Regions from separate parts of the Proteus sp. CA142267 genome, predicted to be linked through region 3. Evidence: predicted binding sites of a transcription regulator. Region 3 holds the regulator's gene; each other region holds the start of a gene.
The links. The regulator LexA, encoded in region 3, represses DNA repair genes until DNA is damaged. The targets are predictions, from matches to a motif close to TNCTGTATGTACATACAGNA.

Region 1 (5,012 bases), on a different contig from region 3:
GGAATATCAAACAAGGCAAAAAATGGAAGATAGAAGATAAAAAGGAATAATCCCTGTAAAAATACGGATATCCCTTTATCAATTTGTGAGCTTAATTTCTTTGATTAAGAGTTAGCAATAAACTGAGCGCGTAATGCCTGCAACTTATCACGAGTACTCGCCGCTTTCTCAAATTCAAGATCTTTTGCATATTGATACATTTCGGCTTCTAAGCGTTGGATCTCTTTCTCCAATTCAGCCGTTGATAACAACGGATAATTTTCATGAATATCCGCTGCCTTATGCCCTTTCTTATTACGTCCTTGAGAAGGCTGGCCAATCTTAAGGATATCGCCCACTTTCTTATTTAACCCTTTAGGCACAATGCCATGCTCAAGATTAAACTGTTGTTGTTTCTCACGACGGCGTTCAGTTTCACTTATAGCTCTCGCCATTGAATCAGTAATTTTATCGCCATATAAAATCGCTTTACCTTCTAGGTTACGAGCTGCACGACCAATGGTCTGAATCAATGAACGCTCTGAACGTAAGAAGCCCTCTTTATCAGCGTCCAAAATCGCCACCAAAGAGACTTCTGGCATATCCAAACCTTCACGAAGTAAGTTGATACCCACTAAGACATCAAACTCACCTAGGCGCAAATCACGAATAATTTCGACACGCTCAACAGTATCAATATCAGAGTGTAAATAACGAACACGCTCGCCATGCTCCTCAAGATATTCCGTTAAATCTTCAGCCATTCGTTTTGTCAGTGTTGTTACCAGCACACGTTCATTTTTTGCTGCACGAATACGAATTTCAGAAAGTAAATCATCAACTTGCGTACCAACTGGTCGCACTTCGACAATGGGATCAAGTAAGCCTGTTGGCCTTACGACTTGCTCAACAATTTCATCACCCGATTTTTCAAGCTCATATTTACCTGGCGTCGCTGAAACATAAATTGTTTGTGGTGCTAATGCCTCAAACTCTTCAAAACGTAATGGGCGGTTATCAAGTGCAGAAGGTAAACGGAAACCATATTCAACGAGGGTTTCTTTACGAGAGCGGTCGCCTTTATACATTCCACCAATTTGAGGAATAGTAACGTGTGATTCATCAATCACTAATAAACCGTTAGCAGGAAGGTAATCAAACAGAGTTGGAGGTGGCTCACCGGGACCTCTACCTGACAAATAGCGGGAATAGTTTTCGATACCGGAGCAATATCCCAACTCATTCATCATTTCGAGATCAAATTGAGTGCGCTGTGTCACGCGTTGCTCTTCTACCAGTTTATCGTTAGCTAAAAGCACTTTGCGTCTCTCTGCGAGTTCTTTTTTGATTTCTTCCATCGCTTCAAGAATACGTTCACGCGGGGTGACATAGTGCGTTTTAGGATAAACGGTAAAACGGGGTACATTGTAGTGAATTTGCCCCGTTAAAGGGTCAAACAGTGAAAGACGTTCGACTTCTTCATCAAAAAGCTCAACACGTAATGCATAATCATCAGATTCAGCAGGAAAGATATCTATCACTTCACCACGGACACGAAATGTACCGCGCTGAAAAGCTTGATCATTGCGAGTATATTGTAAATCAGCAAGGCGACGTAAAATGGCACGTTGGTCGATTATCATGCCATTAGTCAGATGAAGCATCATTTTTAAATAGCTATCAGGATCACCCAAACCATAGATAGCAGAAACCGATGACACAACAATAACATCTTTACGTTCTAGCAAGGCTTTAGTGGCTGATAGACGCATTTGTTCGATATGTTCGTTAACAGAGGCATCTTTTTCAATAAAGGTATCAGAGCTTGGAACATACGCTTCAGGCTGATAATAATCATAATAAGAAACAAAGTATTCCACTGCATTTTCAGGGAAGAATTCTTTCATTTCACTATAAAGCTGTGCTGCCAATGTTTTATTTGGCGCCAACACCATAGTCGGACGATTTAGATTGGCAATCACATTGGCAATCGTAAAGGTTTTACCTGAACCTGTTACCCCCAAAAGAGTTTGATGAGCAAGACCATCATCTAATCCTTCACAAAGTGAGGCAATAGCAGCAGGTTGATCACCACCCGGTTTAAATTCAGAATGCAGTTTAAAATCTTTGCTCATATTTTCTTCTCCTCGCTTACACTCCTTATGATACTGGATAAAAATCCAGCTTCAATCTCTATCTAATAAAATTTGTCTGAATAATTAGCATAAGTTATCCCCAGTTTTGGAACTGGAGTTTTTTCAAAAAGCAACCCCCTTTATTGTGAATTATTCAAAGAAACACACTGACATCATTCGCTCTATTGATTTTATTTAATTAATTGATATATAAGAATTAAAAATAAAAGTTGAGAATAACGCCAATCTTTAGCAATGCCTTGTATTCTCTCTATTCAGAGTATTTTTATAATGGTAATACACAAGGTTATCCACAGGAATAGTGGATAACTACACAAAGTTGTTATCTCTCGGTAGGTTACGTCTTTTTTTCCACCTTAAAATATCCCTCAAAATTGGCGAAATTTATTTTTTTTATTTTTTTATTGGTATAAAAAATGGACTTTTATAACTTACTTAATAATGACCGATCAACTTAGTTTTAAACAGGAAAGATCGAGATAAGGAGTAAAATCATGCTCTTTTACTTCGTTTAAATAGGGTATTTTACCTAAGAATGGAGCTTTAATATGCTGTTTTAATGTTGTCAGATACTCTTTCTGATATCGCCCTGCTGGCTCAACTTCGTTCGCAATCCAACCCGCCAATGTTAAACCAGATTGAATAATTGCTTGTTGCGTTAATAACGCATGATTAATACAACCCAATTTAACACCCACAGTCAAAATAACAGGTAGCTTTTCATTGATAACCCAATCAGAGAAAAATTGGTTTTCTGATAGTGGTGTAAACCACCCCCCCGCTCCTTCGACTAAAACCCAATCGGCTTGCTGGTTTAAGTAAGACAATCCTTCTGACATCACATCAAAATCAATAGGTTGGTTCATTTCTTGACTAACAATATGTGGCGATGTAGGCGTTTCAAAACAGTAAGGGTTAATACGCTGATAATCTAATTTTACCGTACTGAATTTTTGCAGTGTAAGTGCATCTGAATTACGTAAACCTTCATTTAGCCACTCACTTCCTGATGCAACAGGTTTATAGCCCAGAGTTTGATACCCTTGATGTGCCGCACATTGCAATAGAGCACTACTTACCACGGTTTTACCTACTTCTGTATCTGTGCCTGTTAAAAACCATGTCTTAGCCATGTGATATTTTTCCTATAACAATTTGATAGGTAAGTAAATATTTACCTGATTCTGTTTTCCACACATTTTCTAGTGCACGGAATTTTTGTCGTGTCATTAACCCTTTTTGTCGATCACCCTGCACAAAATTGGCGCCAACCCCCTTCAAAGAAGCAAATAGCGCATGTAATGAGTTGTATTGTTCAGTGACAGTTTCAGTAGAAAATTGGCAATGAAAACCACGACACGCTTTCTCAATATCTTGAAGCGATAAAAAGGGATTTACATGAGGGTGTTTATCAAGAGATTGCCAAGCATCTCTGACTTCTTGCAGTGTCAACGTAGTGAGTGTTGAGAAATAAAGAGCACCTTTTACATTGACTGTATTCATTAATGTTTTAATAGCGCCAGATAAATCCTCACACCATTGCATCGCTAAATTACTAAATACAATGTCCACACTTTGTGGTGCAATCGCGCAGTGTTCGATATCACTTTGTAAGTAGCCATTAGCTCGTTGTTGTTGTTTTGCCATTTGTAGCATGCTGTGTGACAGATCAAGTGCAATAACAAACTTGCCTTGTTGCTTCCATTTTTGGCTGAAATATCCTGTTCCACATCCTGCATCTAACACAATATTGCCACTATCCTGATGCGCTAAATCCATTAGTTTATTGCCGCTATAACGCTGAATATTAGCGTGATTATCGTAATGAATAGCTGCTTTACCAAAAGCTTGAGCTATACGTTGTTTATCTGTTTTGACTGAAGAAAACATGAAGCGTCTCGATTAACAGCTTAATATCTGAAAGGTGATGGCGAGTAGTTAACGTTATTCGTAAACGTGCACTTTGAGGGGGTACGGTGGGTGGGAAAATTGCTTTTACCCAAAGTCCTTTAGATTGCAGATAATCTGAAAGTGTTTGGCATAATTGTTCATCACCAATAATTAATGGCTGAATAGCCGTTTTTGAAGGTAATAATTTAATCGGAAGTGAAATTACACCTTGGCGAAAGGTATCAATTAATTGTTGAAAATATTCCCGTTCATTATCCGCTTGCTTAATAACATTCAAAGCAGAGTTTAAGGCTATAGCTTGTGCCGGTGGCATTGATGTACTATAAATAAGATGCCGAGCATATTGTTCAAAAAACTCTGCGGTTGGCTTATTACAAAGCACAGCCGCTCCGCTGACACCAAACGCTTTACCAAAAGTGACTACCAATATTTCAGGTTTAATCCCTGCATCATCGCAACTACCTCGGCCTTCTTTACCTAAAACGCCAATACCATGCGCATCATCGACCATTAACCATGCATGATGTTTTTGGCTTATTGTTGCTATTTCTCTTAATGGTGCTTTATCTCCATCCATACTAAATACCCCTTCTGTTACCACTAAGGTTTTATTAGCTGACGTTTTATTAAGCCGTTGAGATAAAGAGCCAGGAGAATTGTGTAAAAATCGCCATAATGTAGCAGGTGATAATACTGCAGCTTCCATTAGAGAAGCATGACAAAGTTTATCTGCAATAATTGCATCATCTTTTTCAAGTAATGCCGAAATGATACCTTGATTAGCACTGTAACCGGATGAAAATAACAGTGCATTATCGTAGCCTAACCAATCTGCAATATGCTGTTCTAACTGCGAATGAGCTTGTGTAAATCCTGTGATATGACCTGATCCACCGCTACCTACACCGTATTCATCGGCACCTTGTTGCCATGCTTTAATAACGTCCGTATGTTGACTGATACCTA
Region 2 (5,012 bases), on a different contig from region 3:
TCTATGCAGGCACGGGCTTGTGAACAAGTTGCACAATCTATTCTTTGGCATAAAAAATATCAGCATAATCCTTCATTAGAACGTGCTATAAATTATTTAGAAAATGCATTAAGTCATTTAAAAAACACAACTTCAGAGCCTCAATTAATAACACCTTTAAATAACTTACTGCAAAATCTTCAAGGTATTGATGCGCTTTTACGAAGTATTAGTACAGAGCAATACCAAATATCTCATGACCAAAAGGAAGAGACGCAACTTTCTGATGATGGTTTAACTGGGTGGCGCGATATTGCACTAAGAATAAAAGAGCATCTCACGCCTAAATCGGCACTTTTTAGACATGCCGTTAGGATGTCACTCGTGTTATGTATTGGTTATGCCATTATTCAATTTTTCCAATTGGATAGAGGCTATTGGATATTATTGACCAGCCTGTTTGTTTGCCAACCCAACTACAATGCCACTCGCCGACGTCTTACCTTACGTGTGAGTGGTACTATTATTGGTATTTTAATCGGTTTCCCTATTTTATATTTTGTTCCTTCAATCGAAGGCCAGTTAGTTTTAATTGTGATAACTGGTACGCTCTTTTTTGCATTTAGAACCATACAATATGCACATGCCACACTATTTATTACTTTATTGGTTTTATTAAGCTTCAATTTACTGGGTGAAGGCTATGATGTTGCCCTCCCCCGTATTATCGATACCTTAATTGGCTGTGCCATAGCATGGTTTGCTGTCAGCTTTATTTGGCCTGATTGGAAATTCCGCCAATTGCCTGTTGTTATTCAAAAAACAATGACAAATAATTGCTATTATCTTGATGCCATCCTTATTCAGTATTACCAAGGAAAAAATAATAGCTTGAGCTATCGAATTGCTCGTCGAAATGCCCATAGCAGTGATGGTGAGTTAGCCTCACTAATCTCCAATATGTCATCAGAACCAAAAAGTTATCAAGCTTCCCAAGAAGTTGCTTTCCAGCTGCTTTGCTTAAATCATACTTTACTCAGTTATATTTCTGCACTTGGTGTTCATCGTTCAAAAATAAAAGATGAGAATGTACTCACTTTGCTTAATGATACTGTTTGTTATATCGATTCAGCTTTACGTCGAAAAACGCCTCAAGATGAAGAGTTTAAGCAATCTCATGTAGAATTAATTGAAAGGATCAATCTATTACCTAATGCAGATAACCCTCGTATTCAATTGGTACTCACTCAAATCCGATTACTATTAGATTTACTGCCACAAATTATTAGTTGTATCCAAATTATTGAGCAAAGCGAATCAAATAGCCTACATCAACCCCAAGTCTAATCTCTAATTGACGTTATTTTCTCTAATTCCCATAAGCATATTAGAGAAAATAACAGTCATTACTTTTATCTTATTGAAAAGACAATTCGTTGTACCAATTTAATAATTCCATTTTAAGTTGACTAGGTAATACTGAACGATGGCACCCGACGATTGCTCCTGCCAATGAAAGTAAAAGTTCACTATTTCTCAAATTGTGGCTATGCATTAGTTTTAGATAACACGCTTTAGCACCGATTAAGCGCAGTTCTTCAACTTGATTAATACCAATTTGATTCAATCTTTTTTCTAATATCACACCTAGATTAGGTAAGTCTTTTATTCTGCAAGGCTTTTTTCGTTGCCCTAAATATTCTTGAATGCTGTAGTGATATGACATATCAATATATTGATCTAATTTCTGCTGATTTTCCCATAGTGAATCTGTTATATGGTAATAACGCAATATGATAGGAACTCCCTTTTTCAAATAGGTATAGGAGCTCATTTTTGTTGCCTTATAGAGAGTTTCTAAAAAACCACTTCCTTTTAAATAAAACTCATTATCAGATGTGATAGCAAACATAACATCATCAATCATTAAGCTAACACCACCAAATTGAGACTTTGTTGTTAACTCCCCATATTGCGCAATACGCGATAACAAATGAGCCTTCCTTTGCTCAGGTAAAAATAACATTGAAACTCCAATACAAATTTTAAGATTTAATTTTATCTTTGAATTCAAAAACATGCATAAGACATAACAAGAAAGACAATAAAGAATTTCCTTTTTATTGCCAATAGTTAACCGCTTGAAAATAGAGATTTACATAAAATTTGAGAGGAACTTTCAAAAAAATGAGCTTGATTTAAGCGAAATATAGAGATACTGTATATTCATACAGTACATATGGAACGAGGTAAATATGAAACTCTCAACATCATCTCCGACAAGACAGAACGCCATTCTCCAAGAGATCTCAAATGAGGTATTACCTCTATCTATCCCTTCAACAGTGGCGACTTACGATAGTAATAATAAACAAGGTATGGTGAGTGAACTTCTCTACCAAAATCCGCTCGTTATTAATCACATCCTTTTACCACTACTTAAACAGTATAGCCATGAATCACGCTGGTTATTGTGGTTAAACCCACAACAAAAGCTAAATCGTGCTTGGTTAAAAAATGCAGGATTACCACTTAACAAAATAATCCAATTAAATCATATAAATATGATAAACACTGTTGATTTAATGGAAAAAGCACTGGTGAGTGGTAATTACAGTGTAGTACTCGGTTGGTTACCAGAAATATCGTCAGAAGAGATGAAACGGTTAGAATCTGCTGCCAGTAAAGGAAAAACTCTCGGGTTTATTATGCGACAGCAAATTAATACGAATATCCATTTAGAAAGTAGTAATGCATCTAAACGACATTTGAATTCCGTAAAAATTCATTCAATTCACTACCATTAGTGAAATTTAAGAGTTTTCCTAATACTCAAAACGCCCTGATATCATTTAAGATAAGTCAAATGTATTTATAACTTAAATCATATAGTTACAATAAATTTAACAAAAATACAGAATATTTCCCATTGTGGAATAAGGCGGATCTTTTTAAAATTTTAAGTCGAATTTTAAAGGATTACTTGTAACTTTTTAAGTTCATTGTAGACTTTATGTCGTTAAGGTTATGCTTTAAATCCCATTTTTGGGATCATCATTTGATGAAAGCATTGGATTCCTAACAATAATTTAACCAAGGGCAAATAATAAGGCTTAAAGCCAAATGCCTAACTTGGATGATAACGAGGCGTAAAATGAAAAAGACAGCTATCGCATTAGCAGTGGCAGTGGCAGCTTTCGCAACTGCAGCGCAAGCAGCTCCAAAAGACAATACCTGGTATACCGGTGGTAAATTAGGTTGGTCTCAATACCAAGGTACTAGTAACCATTTCGGTGAAACTTCTATCGGTAACGGTAACACTCACCGTGATCAGTTAGGTGCAGGTGCATTTGCTGGTTATCAGTACAACCAATACTTAGGTTTTGAACTGGGTTATGATTGGTTAGGTCGTATGACTTATAAAGGTTCATATGACAACGGTGCATTCCGTGCTCAAGGTATCCAATTAACCACTAAATTAAGCTATCCAGTAATGGAAGACTTAGACGTTTATACACGTTTAGGTGGTATGGTATGGCGTGCAGATTCTTCTGCAACTAAAAACGCTACTTCTTTATCTCCAAAACAAGAACGTTTTTCTAATAACGACACTGGTGTTTCTCCAGTATTCGCATTAGGTACTGAATACGCGATCACTCCAAACATTGCTACTCGTGTTGAATATCAGTGGATCAACAACATTGGTGATAAAGGTACTCTGAATGCACGTCCAGACAACGGCATGCTGAGTGTTGGTGTTGCTTACCGCTTCAACCAAGAAACTCCAGCACCAGTTGTAGCTCCAGCACCAGTTGTAGCTCCAGCTCCAGTTGTTGAGAACAAAACCTTTACTCTGCGTTCAGACGTTCTGTTTAACTTCAACAAATCTACACTGAAAGCTGAAGGTCAAGAAGCTCTGAATGGTCTGTACACTGAACTGGCTAACATCGACCCAACTCAAGGTCGTGTAGTAGTTATTGGTTACACTGACCGTATCGGTTCACAAAACTACAACCTACCTCTGTCAGAAAAACGTGCTCAATCTGTAGTTGATTACCTGGTATCTAAAGGTATCCCTGCAAACAGCATCTCTGCAGAAGGTCGTGGTAAAGAAAATCCAGTTACTGGCAACACATGTGACAACGTTAAAGCTCGTTCAGCTCTGATCGATTGCTTAGCGCCAGACCGTCGTGTTGAAATTGAAATCCAAGGTACAACTGAAGTTGTTGTTCAACCTGGTCAATAATTCATATAGTAGAATAATCTACTGTTGATGAATTCAAAACCCTGCCACTGGCAGGGTTTTTCTTTATAGAGATAAAATTAAGGTAGGAACATAAAGACAAAAATGTTTTCGAACAGGTATGAAATATCACAATAAAAACATAGAACAAAAAAAACTATAAAAATAAATTATCAAAGTCGGTTAACCAAAATTAATATAACTTATTTTTCTTTATCGCGTTCTAATAACTCAATAAGCCCATCTTTTAAACTATGCACTTTCAATGCATATTGTTCTTTTCGCTCAGCGTCTTCGATTAATTGCACTATCGTTTCTGATAATGTGATCCCTCTTCGTTGTGACAAAGCAGATAAGCGTTGCCAGACTTTAAACGTTAAGTCGATTGATTTTTTGCGCGTATGTTGATGCTCAGCATTAAAATAACGCTTTCTACGAGCACGAATAGTTTGCTTCATCCGATTAGATAAATCAGGAGCCATATGCAAATCTATCCACTCTAAAACTTTTAATGGTTGCGATTCAAGAAGCAACAATTGCTCAATAACTTCATCAGCGGCACTTTTTTCTATATAACGGGTAATTAATTCACCTTCGCGGTGTTTTTTTACTAGGTAGGCCCACTTCCAGCCACATTCTAGGTTCTCTAATTGTTGATATTTCATACAAAATCCCGTGACAACGTAACTATATAGTAGCATATCAACAATTTTACAAAAATACTGCCACTGAACCGAAATTTTTTGACTATTTTATAGGCGAAGTTATTTTAGATAATCTTGCTTATCAA
Region 3 (5,012 bases):
AATATTCGCGGAAAATGGTGGAGTAAAGCTTGTTACCTTTAAAGGTTCTTCGGATAAAGAAAGCCCCTAAACGGCGGAAAATAGGCCCTGCTGGCCAGAAATTGAGGTTAATACCTGCCGCAATATGTGGTGGTACTAAACCTTGGTGATAAAGCACATAAGAAAGTAGTAAGTAGTCCATGTGGCTACGGTGACAAGGAACATAAACGATTTCATGCCCATCTTGTGCGAGTTTACGTACTCGCTCGGCATTATAAACGTTGATACCTTGGTAGAGCTTATTCCATGTCCAACTTAATACGCGATCACTAATACGCACCGCTTCATATGAGAAATTAGCTGCAATTTCCTCCATGATATCTGTGGCATTTTTACGCGCTTTATCAAGTGAGATTTTCTTCGCTTTTGATTCATCTTCAATCGCTTTTTCAATGGCTTTCGATGAGAGCAATTTATTGAAGAGATCTTGGCGTGCTGGCAATTTTGGACCAACAGCCGCTAAACGCTGACGTGAAAAGTGGATACGCGCAACACGCGCAAGTTTTCGAGCTATACTGGTGTCAGTACCGTGTTCGTTCGCCATTTCACGCATTGAAACAGTGGGTGAAAAACGAACAAAGCTATCACGACCTAACCAGAGGATAGCGATAAATTTTTGGATACCGTTAAGCACACGTAAATGTGGAACGCCATTATGGCCTTCACGACCTGGAGAGCGTCCAAACATCACGGAAACCGGCAACATCTCGATATCAAGATGTGGGTTATTACGATGTGCATCAAGATAAGCGTGGAATGTCTTCACGGAATCTTTACGAGGATCGGGCGAGTAGTAACGGAATACTCTTGGGCCGTCATCAATAAAGACATATGCAGGAAGCTTAGTTCCACTGATTTCGATAGGTTGCAGCGGATCAGGCAATCCTAAAGAGAGACACTGCTGTCGTAATGTCAGTAAGTCCGCCTTTGAATGATAAGGCAGAACATAAAGGAAAGATCGCGACGTATCTAACCCTAATTCAGCGATAGGATCAGTCGGAACTCGTTTGCTTTTTACCAATAATTTTAGTGGTAAATTCAATGTGTTATAATATAGTTTACGCCAAGCTGACATAAATAGTTGTAGCCTCTTATTAGCAATACTTCGAAAGCATAACAGAAAGTCTTTCGTAGATCTGTGGTGCTGTGACAATATTAATAGAGAAAAGTGGCAAAATAATCGTTTGTTTTCGATAGAGTTTATTATGGCTAATCAAAATAAAGGTCTTACCCGAATCATCAAAGCCGGTGGCTATTCATACAAAGGCATTCGTGCCGCTTGGATTAATGAAGCCGCTTTTAGACAAGAAGCAATTGTGACCTTGGTTGCAATTATCCTTTCATTTTTCATCGATGTCAGTGGTCTAGAGCGCATTTTACTCATTGGTTCCGTTGTATTGGTTGTGATCTTGGAACTAGTAAATAGTGCAATAGAAGCCGTTGTCGATCGAATTGGATCTGAATACCACGAATTATCCGGACGTGCAAAAGATATGGGTTCTGCCGCCGTTCTGATCGCTATTATATTGGGATTATTTACTTGGGTAACCATTCTTTGGGGGCATTTCTTCGCATAAAGTTAAAAAATTCGATTTTTGTCGAAAAATAATCCAAAGATGCGTGTTTTATATTCATTTAAGGTTTCAAATCGTCATATACCTGTATATACTCACAGTCTGACTGTATAAACAAACAGGGGGCGGAATGAAAGCATTAACTGCAAGGCAGCAGCAGGTTTACGATTTGGTTCGTGATCACATTTCGCAAACGGGTATGCCACCAACACGGGCTGAAATAGCTTCCCAACTTGGGTTTCGCTCACCAAATGCGGCAGAAGAGCACTTAAAAGCTCTTGCTCGTAAAGGCGTGATAGAAATTGTCTCTGGTGCGTCCAGAGGTATCCGTTTGCTAATGGAAGAAGAGCCAGAAGGACTGCCATTAATTGGGCGAGTCGCTGCTGGTGAACCACTTTTAGCGCAAGAGCATATTGAAAGCCACTATCAAGTTGACCCAATGCTATTTAAACCAAGTGCAGATTTTTTATTGCGCGTTAATGGTATGTCAATGAAAGATATTGGCATTATGGATGGTGATTTACTTGCTGTGCATAAAACGCAAGATGTTCACAACGGGCAAGTTATTGTGGCTCGTATCGAAGATGAAGTGACAGTAAAGCGCTTTAAGAAAAGCGGTAATAAAATTGAACTTCATGCAGAAAACCCAGAATTTTCACCTATTATCGTCGATTTACGCGAACAAAGCTTTACTGTGGAAGGTTTAGCAGTAGGGGTTATTCGTAACGGCGAATGGCTGTAATTTGTACCAACGTAAGTCAATACAACTTATTTTATAAAGATGCAGATGATATGTAAGACCACAAAATCATCTGCATTTTTTTATTTCTAATTTGTATAAAAAAACACCATTTCACTACAAATGTAATTACAATATGATGTGTTTTAATTACGGAGGTGCTTATGACAACGATACAAGTCACCTGGCTTTTTGTATTTTATAAGCTCAACGAGGCTTATAGTCGCCGGTTTTTTTCTGCTTAAGGTTATCATCCATACTGTGATCATGATGGCAACCTTCAGGATGTGTACACTCTTGTGCTTCGTGGCACTGTGAACATAATCCATGAATTTCTATGACGCTATGTCGTAAATGAAATCCACTCTCTTTTGCTAGTAATGAAATTGCATCTTCAATTTTATGGCTATTCTTTTCAGTGACAGATAAACAACGGTCACAAATTAGCATTACTGACGTATGTTCAACATCATCAAAATGATGACAAAGTACATAACTGTTGGTGGATTCTATTTTATGGATAAATCCTTGCTCAAGTAAAAATTCTAACCCACGATAGACAGTAGGTGGTTTTGCTTGTGGCTCAACTTGGCGTAATAAATCCAATAAATCATATGCGCTGATAGCAGAAGGTTGCTGCATTATCAGACGTAATACTGCCAGACGTTGTGAAGTCAGGCGAACACCTCGTTTCTGGCAGATCTTTTCTGCCTGAGCGAGCAATTTCTCTTCATTCATGGGGATAAGATGCTCTCAGACGTTGTTAATGACACAGATCCTATCATATTTTTCAAGAGTAAACCTTTGTGTAAAGTGGGGTTTTGTGAAAATAACTGTGGTATTACGTCCTTTTTAAAAGTATCTGTTGTTAGAACAAAAAACCCAGCTTGAGCTGGGTTAATTTTTTAAGTGATTTTAGATAAATTGTTCTCAAGTAACTATCAGAACGGAATATCGTCATCAAAATCCATTGGTGGTTCATTGTTTGGCGCTGGTGCGGCAGCTGGTTGTTGTGCTGGGCGAGATTGTGCACCACCGCTAAATTGTTGTGATGCTTGTGGCTGTTGTGGTTGACCCCAACCGCCTTGACCACCTTGAGAAGGTGCGCCATCTTGGCCACCACGGCCGCCTAACATCTGCATTGAGCCACCAATGTTAACAACAACTTCAGTGCTATATCTGTCTTGACCACTTTGGTCTTGCCATTTACGTGTTTGTAACTGACCTTCGATATACACTTGTGAACCTTTACGCAGATATTCGCCCGCAATTTCCGCTAATTTGCCGAAAATTACCACACGGTGCCACTCGGTTTTTTCTTTCATTTCACCGGTTTGTTTATCGCGCCAGCTTTCTGATGTTGCCAGTGTTAGATTGGCAACTGCACCGCCACTTGGCATATAACGGATTTCTGGATCCTGCCCTAAATTACCGATAAGAATAACTTTGTTTACGCCTCTGCTCGCCATGTGAGGTACTCCTGCGAAAGTAAATTTTTTGAAATCATAAGCGAATAAGTTTATCACGTACGCTAAAATTTGAATATGACGTGTGATGAATTTCTCAATTGTGAACATTGTCGAAATTTTTCTGTCTCAAAATGACAGAGTTACATCACCATTCAATTTCACTATATATACTGTATATCCATTCAGTTAACTTTGTGTCATAATTATCCGATTCTTTCTTTTTCGGCGACTCTCTCAATCCGGGATATATTCATGGATAAAATCGAAGTACGGGGCGCTCGCACCCATAATCTAAAAAATATCAACTTGATCATTCCTCGCGATAAACTGATTGTTATTACGGGGCTTTCTGGCTCAGGTAAATCTTCTTTAGCCTTTGATACGCTTTATGCAGAAGGGCAACGACGCTATGTGGAATCGCTTTCTGCTTATGCTCGTCAGTTTCTTTCGTTGATGGAAAAACCTGATGTTGACCATATTGAAGGTTTATCCCCCGCTATTTCGATTGAGCAGAAATCTACGTCGCACAACCCACGTTCGACAGTGGGAACGATTACAGAAATTCACGACTACCTACGTCTCTTATTTGCACGTGTTGGTGAGCCTCGTTGTCCTGATCACGATATTCCGCTCGCCGCTCAGACGGTCAGCCAAATGGTTGATAATGTACTTGAACAACCTGAAGGCAAGCGCCTAATGCTTTTAGCGCCTGTGGTGAAAGAGCGTAAAGGCGAGCATATTAAGTTACTTAATAATCTTGCCACTCAAGGTTATATTCGTGCTCGTATTGATGGTGAGGTGTGTGATCTCTCCGATCCACCAACATTAGAGTTACAGAAGAAACATACCATTGAAGTGGTTATTGACCGCTTTAAGGTTCGAGACGATCTGGCTCAACGTTTAGCTGAATCTTTTGAAACCGCATTAGAGCTTTCTGGTGGTACCGCTGTTATCTCTGATATGGACGGTAGCAATGCAGACGATATTGTTTTTTCTGCAAACTTTGCTTGTCCTGTTTGTGGTTACAGCATGAGCGAACTAGAGCCTCGTTTATTCTCCTTTAATAACCCTGCTGGTGCTTGTCCAACGTGTGATGGCTTAGGTGTTCAGCAATTCTTTGATCCTGAATTAGTGATCCAAAATAGAGAGATCTCTCTTGCTGGTGGCGCAATTAAAGGGTGGGATCGCCGT
Region 4 (5,012 bases), on a different contig from region 3:
AAACAGTGGATTGGTATTAATTACCTTGCTGTAGAAGGTAATACGTTAATTAAAAAGATCCCTGAACTTTATGTCGATCTCTCTTCAATTGCGAAAGGCTATGGTGTTGATGCTGTAGCTGAATATTTAATTTCACAGAATATCACTAACTATATGGTTGATATTGGTGGTGAAGTAAGAACCCAAGGTGTGAATGGTAATGACAAGCTTTGGCGTATAGCGATTGAAAAACCAGCTAATGATGGCACAAAACAGAGTGTTCAGTTAATTATTGAGCCGGGTGATAATTCAATAGCCACTTCTGGTGATTATCGTAACTATTTTGAAGAAAATGGTGTTCGTTTTTCTCATACTATTGACCCAACCACTGGTCATCCTATTACACATAACCTAGTTTCTATCACTGTGATCGTGCCAACTTGCATGAGTGCTGATGGACTTTCGACAGGATTGAATGTTTTAGGGCCTGAAAAAGGGTTAGCCGTAGCAAACGAGCTAAATATTCCTGTCTTTATGATAGTGAAAACTGATAATGGGTTTGAAGAGCGTTATAGTAAAGCGTTCGCCCCATTCTTGAAAAAGTAGAATTTAAGGAGAGAAGGTTATGTTAAAAATATTTCTATTTGCCTTCATCTTATTCTTGATTGCCTTCTTTGGTATGGCGTTAGGCTATATTGTAAAACGTAAAAGCCTTCAAGGTAGCTGTGGCGGTTTAGGTGCTATGGGCATAGAGAAAGAGTGTGATTGCCCCGAACCTTGTGATGCACGTAAAAAACGTATGGCAAAAGATGCAGCAAGAGAAGAATTGCTTAATAAAAATAGAATTCTTTAAATAAGATACAAAAATAAAAAAAAGAGTGGTGTGTATATTCACATCACTCTTTTTTATTTTATCCCTTTCTAAGGAAACGAAGATAAAAGCGAGGGCGTTTACTCTTTTCTAAATGCTTTCATATTTGCGGGTGAATCGACCATAACCGCATCAGCACCCAATTCAGTGGCTTGAATATAGTCTTTCTCTGTGTTGATCCCAAAAAGAACAATATGAGCATTGCCTCCAGCACGAAAACAAGACATCGCATCTTTATCCCAACTCAGAACTGAAGCAGAGCGCGCTTCACCTAATGTGTACTTCTCAACAACTTCGACTTTGCGGTGCAGCTCAAGTCCATACCAACGAGTAATATCTAAGTTTTCAGGTAACAGGCAAACATGGCTCATAGTGATATTAGCTAGAATATCACGAGTGATATCACGGCTTTCAAAACGTTGTACATTAGTCGGCAAAGCATCAAGAAATGCAGTATTTGTAGAATAAACGCGGGTTCTATCCAGTGCGTTATGATTACTAAGTACAGTTATTAATGCCTCACCTTGAGTTGCTGGATCAGCATCTGGTGATTTTAAATCAAGATAAAATTGTGTTGTGGGGAATTGAGTTAAGATCTCATCCAATGTCGGAATGGTGACACCTTTATTTCGATAAGGAAATTGCTGGGCTTCACCAAATTTATAGCCGGCATCCCATTGCTTCAGTTGCTGTGCAGTAAATTCAGAAATACTGCCTTGTCCATTCGTTAAGCTTTTTAAATCGCTAGGGCGATAAAGAACAGGAATATTATCTTTTGATAATTGAATAGTGATCCAAATTGCATCAGCTTGATTAGAGAGCGCTGTTTTTATAGCAATTTCAGTATTTTCAGGGGCATCAGCTGTGCCACCACGATGTGCAATAATTTTAGGAGATGCCATAAGGATTACAGAATAAAAAAAGAGAGAAATAGCGATGAATAATTTGATCATGAAAAATTATTTCCTTGTTTTATATATAGTTACAAAACAATATTCAAAAGTAATGTAATTAATCAACGAGCAAAAATAATCTATCATCACTTTGTGACAATTCTATAAATAAACAGACTAATTCAGATTTTTATGGGAAATACACCTCAATCGAGGGAGATAAGAGCGAATAAAAATTGTAGTTAATATTCATTTACTGTATATTTAAACAGTAAACAAGGTGAGGTGATTGTATGCGTAAAATTATTCATGTTGATATGGATTGTTTTTATGCTGCGATTGAAATGCGAGATAATCCAGCACTAAAAGAGATCCCTATTGCGGTTGGAGGCAATGCTTCTAGTCGAGGTGTGATCTGCACGGCGAATTATCCCGCCCGTCGTTTTGGTGTCCGTAGTGCTATGTCAACGGCAACAGCGTTGAAGTTATGTCCTCACTTAAAAGTGCTATCCGGTAGGATGGCTCTCTATAAAGAAACATCAGCAAAAATATGCCAAATCTTTTCTCGTTATACTCATCTTATTGAACCTCTTTCACTCGATGAAGCTTACCTTGATGTATCTGACAGTAAGCATTGTCATGGCTCAGCAACGCTGATAGCTCAAGAAATTCGCCAGCAAATTTTTGATGAGTTAAATCTCACGGCATCCGCAGGTATTGCACCGATTAAATTTCTTGCAAAAATTGCCTCTGATATGAATAAACCAAATGGGCAATTTGTTATTACACCAGAACAAGTCGATGATTTTATTTTAAAATTACCACTTAATAAAATACCGGGTGTAGGTAAGGTGACATTTGCTCGTTTGCAAGAAATGGGGTTAGAAACTTGTGCTGATATTCGTCGCACCGATGTCATTTCTTTAGTAAAAGCGTTTGGAAAATTTGGTCAAAATTTATGGGAACGCAGTCATGGTATTGATGAACGTGAAATTAATCCAGATAGACTCAGGAAATCAGTCGGAGTTGAACGTACTTTTGCCTCAGATATTAATTCTTGGGATGATTGTTTGGCATTACTTGATGGATTGTATAGCGAATTAGAAAGGCGATTAACAAAAGTTAAACCGGATCTAAGAATAGCAAGGCAAGGCGTTAAATTAAAATTTGATGATTTTCAATTAACAACACAAGAGCATGCTCATCCTATTTTAGAAAAAGCCGATTTAATCAATATTGCCTATCAAGCATGGCATGAGCGTCGAAATGGTAGAGGTGTTCGGTTAATCGGATTTCATGTCACCTTGCAAGATCCACAAATAGAGCGACAACTTCTTTTAGCGTTATAAAAATTAAAAAAACCATAGTCAATCAATAGATAGACTATGGTTAACACAGTTAATTTATGTAGTTAATCTATGTAGCATTACCAACGATAATTCATTGTTGCTGTCATCGTTCTTCCAATGCCATAAAAACAAGCCGTATCACCAGCACAAGATGCAACATAATGTTTATTCGCAATATTATTCATATTAAGCTGAATTTCAGCACCTTTTAAAGAAGGTGATAATTCACCTAATGAATAACCAATCATCGCATCGTAAAGAGTCACTGCAGGTACACTAACTGTATTTTTGGTATCGCCTTGAGATACACCCAGATATCTGACACCAACACCCGCTTTAGCGCCATTAAATAGCCCAGAGGTTTCATCATATTGACCCCAAAGTGATGCTATATGTTTAGGAACTCTAGGGAGTTCTTTTCCTTGTGTTCCCGCAATAATGGTTTTTCTTACTTCAGTATGGGTATAAGAATAACTGCTGATAAATGAAATGTTTTCAGTTAATTGGCTATTAATTTGTGCTTCAACACCACGGCTTCTAATTTCACCCACTGGTTCAAAATACGCTTTTTCAGCATTGTAGTTGGTAACATTACGTTGTTGTAATTGATAAACAGAGAGTGTTGCCAATGTTTGCTCATTTGGTGTGAGGTGTTTTATTCCGGCCTCTAATTGACGACCTTCGCTAGGCTCAAAAGGGGCACTTCCTGGTGCTCGGCGAGTTTGTAAATTAGGTTCGAACGAAGTGCTATAGCTTATATATGGTGAAATACCATTATCAAAAGCATATAAAAGCCCAGCACGACCCGTTAGTTTATGATCATCTTGCTGATCATAGCTTTTCGCTAAGAAATCATGAGTACGAACTTGAGCCCAATCTTGGCGTAATCCTGCAAGTAAGATCCAATTTTTCCATTGGATCTGATCTTGTAGATATAACCCAATTTGATCACGTTTTTGTAGCTGATCGGTCGCAGGTTTTTGTAAACTCATATCGATAGGATAATGATAGTTAGGATTACGCCAGTCAAGATCGTACTCTGGCCCTATTGCTCGAAGCAAATTATCTTGATCTTTGCTCCATTGATAATCAATACCAGCAATCACAGTATGATTAAGTTTTGCAGTGGTAAAGTCGGCTTGTAAACGAGTATCTATTCCTAAAGTATCTGTTTCACGTTGCTCTTGTTGTGCTCGGCGTTCAAGAACATAAGGGTTATCTTTTCTTAAAGAGCCAAATACAAGATATTTATATTTCTGATTAATATGGCTATATCGAGCATTTTGTACAATTTTTAGTGAATCACTAAATTCGTGTTCAAATTCATAGCCTATACCATATTGTTGACGCCATGATTTATGGTAATCGGGATTGTTAACATCAAAATCAAAGGGAATAGTACCTGCCGGAGTGCTTTTAACCGTACCATAAGCAGGTAAAAAATTACGATATCCAGCTTCAGGCTCTTGCTGAATAAAGCTTAGTAGCGTTAAGCGAGTTTGTTCATTAGGTAAGAAAGTAATAGCTGGAGCAAGTGCAAAACGTTCTTCTTTATAGTTTTTTATTTGAGTGTGTTGTGTTTTTGCAACACCGTTTAGGCGATAAAGCACTCGATTGTCATCACTTAATGTACCTGAAAAATCAAAAGCGGTTTCTGCTAATTTATCATTGCCTGCTCGTACTTGAATATGGCGAATAGGGGATGCAGTTGGTCTTTTGCTTGTCATTGCCACAAGGCCACCCGGATTGACTTGGCCATAAAGAACGGATGCAGGCCCTCTGACCACTTCAACGCGCTCTAATAACCAGGGATCAATTGCACCCGTTGATGATGAAGCGCCCATTCCATAACTTAGGCCGTCAAGAAAACGGGGGGCATAACTGTATCCACGAATAAAAACCTCATCATTACGATTAGAA

Region 1: a site for LexA is predicted at 2,146-2,165, ahead of uvrB (excinuclease ABC subunit UvrB). Genes of this name have one in related genera too.
Region 2: a site for LexA is predicted at 2,196-2,215, ahead of sulA (SOS-induced cell division inhibitor SulA). Genes of this name have one in related genera too.
Region 4: a site for LexA is predicted at 1,998-2,017, ahead of dinB (DNA polymerase IV). Genes of this name have one in related genera too.

What each region holds. Positions count from the first base shown of each region.
Region 1 is NZ_QPMG01000002.1:146,087-151,098, reverse strand. It holds gene uvrB (excinuclease ABC subunit UvrB) at 105-2,114, opposite strand; gene bioD (dethiobiotin synthase) at 2,585-3,268, opposite strand; gene bioC (malonyl-ACP O-methyltransferase BioC) at 3,261-4,025, opposite strand; gene bioF (8-amino-7-oxononanoate synthase) at 4,000-5,012, opposite strand, start outside.
Region 2 is NZ_QPMG01000002.1:338,755-343,766, reverse strand. It holds gene yccS (YccS family putative transporter) at 1-1,326, shown strand, start outside; gene C0T34_RS07230 (TfoX/Sxy family DNA transformation protein) at 1,397-2,005, opposite strand; gene sulA (SOS-induced cell division inhibitor SulA) at 2,235-2,786, shown strand; gene ompA (porin OmpA) at 3,134-4,225, shown strand; gene matP (macrodomain Ter protein MatP) at 4,426-4,887, opposite strand.
Region 3 is NZ_QPMG01000015.1:24,817-29,828, forward strand. It holds gene plsB (glycerol-3-phosphate 1-O-acyltransferase PlsB) at 1-1,114, opposite strand, end outside; gene C0T34_RS17420 (diacylglycerol kinase) at 1,245-1,616, shown strand; gene lexA (transcriptional repressor LexA) at 1,744-2,355, shown strand; gene zur (zinc uptake transcriptional repressor Zur) at 2,560-3,090, opposite strand; gene ssb1 (single-stranded DNA-binding protein SSB1) at 3,294-3,821, opposite strand; gene uvrA (excinuclease ABC subunit UvrA) at 4,074-5,012, shown strand, end outside.
Region 4 is NZ_QPMG01000011.1:40,040-45,051, reverse strand. It holds gene C0T34_RS15730 (FAD:protein FMN transferase) at 1-585, shown strand, start outside; gene nqrM ((Na+)-NQR maturation NqrM) at 605-832, shown strand; gene C0T34_RS15720 (glycerophosphodiester phosphodiesterase family protein) at 931-1,803, opposite strand; gene dinB (DNA polymerase IV) at 2,037-3,092, shown strand; gene C0T34_RS15710 (TonB-dependent siderophore receptor) at 3,170-5,012, opposite strand, start outside.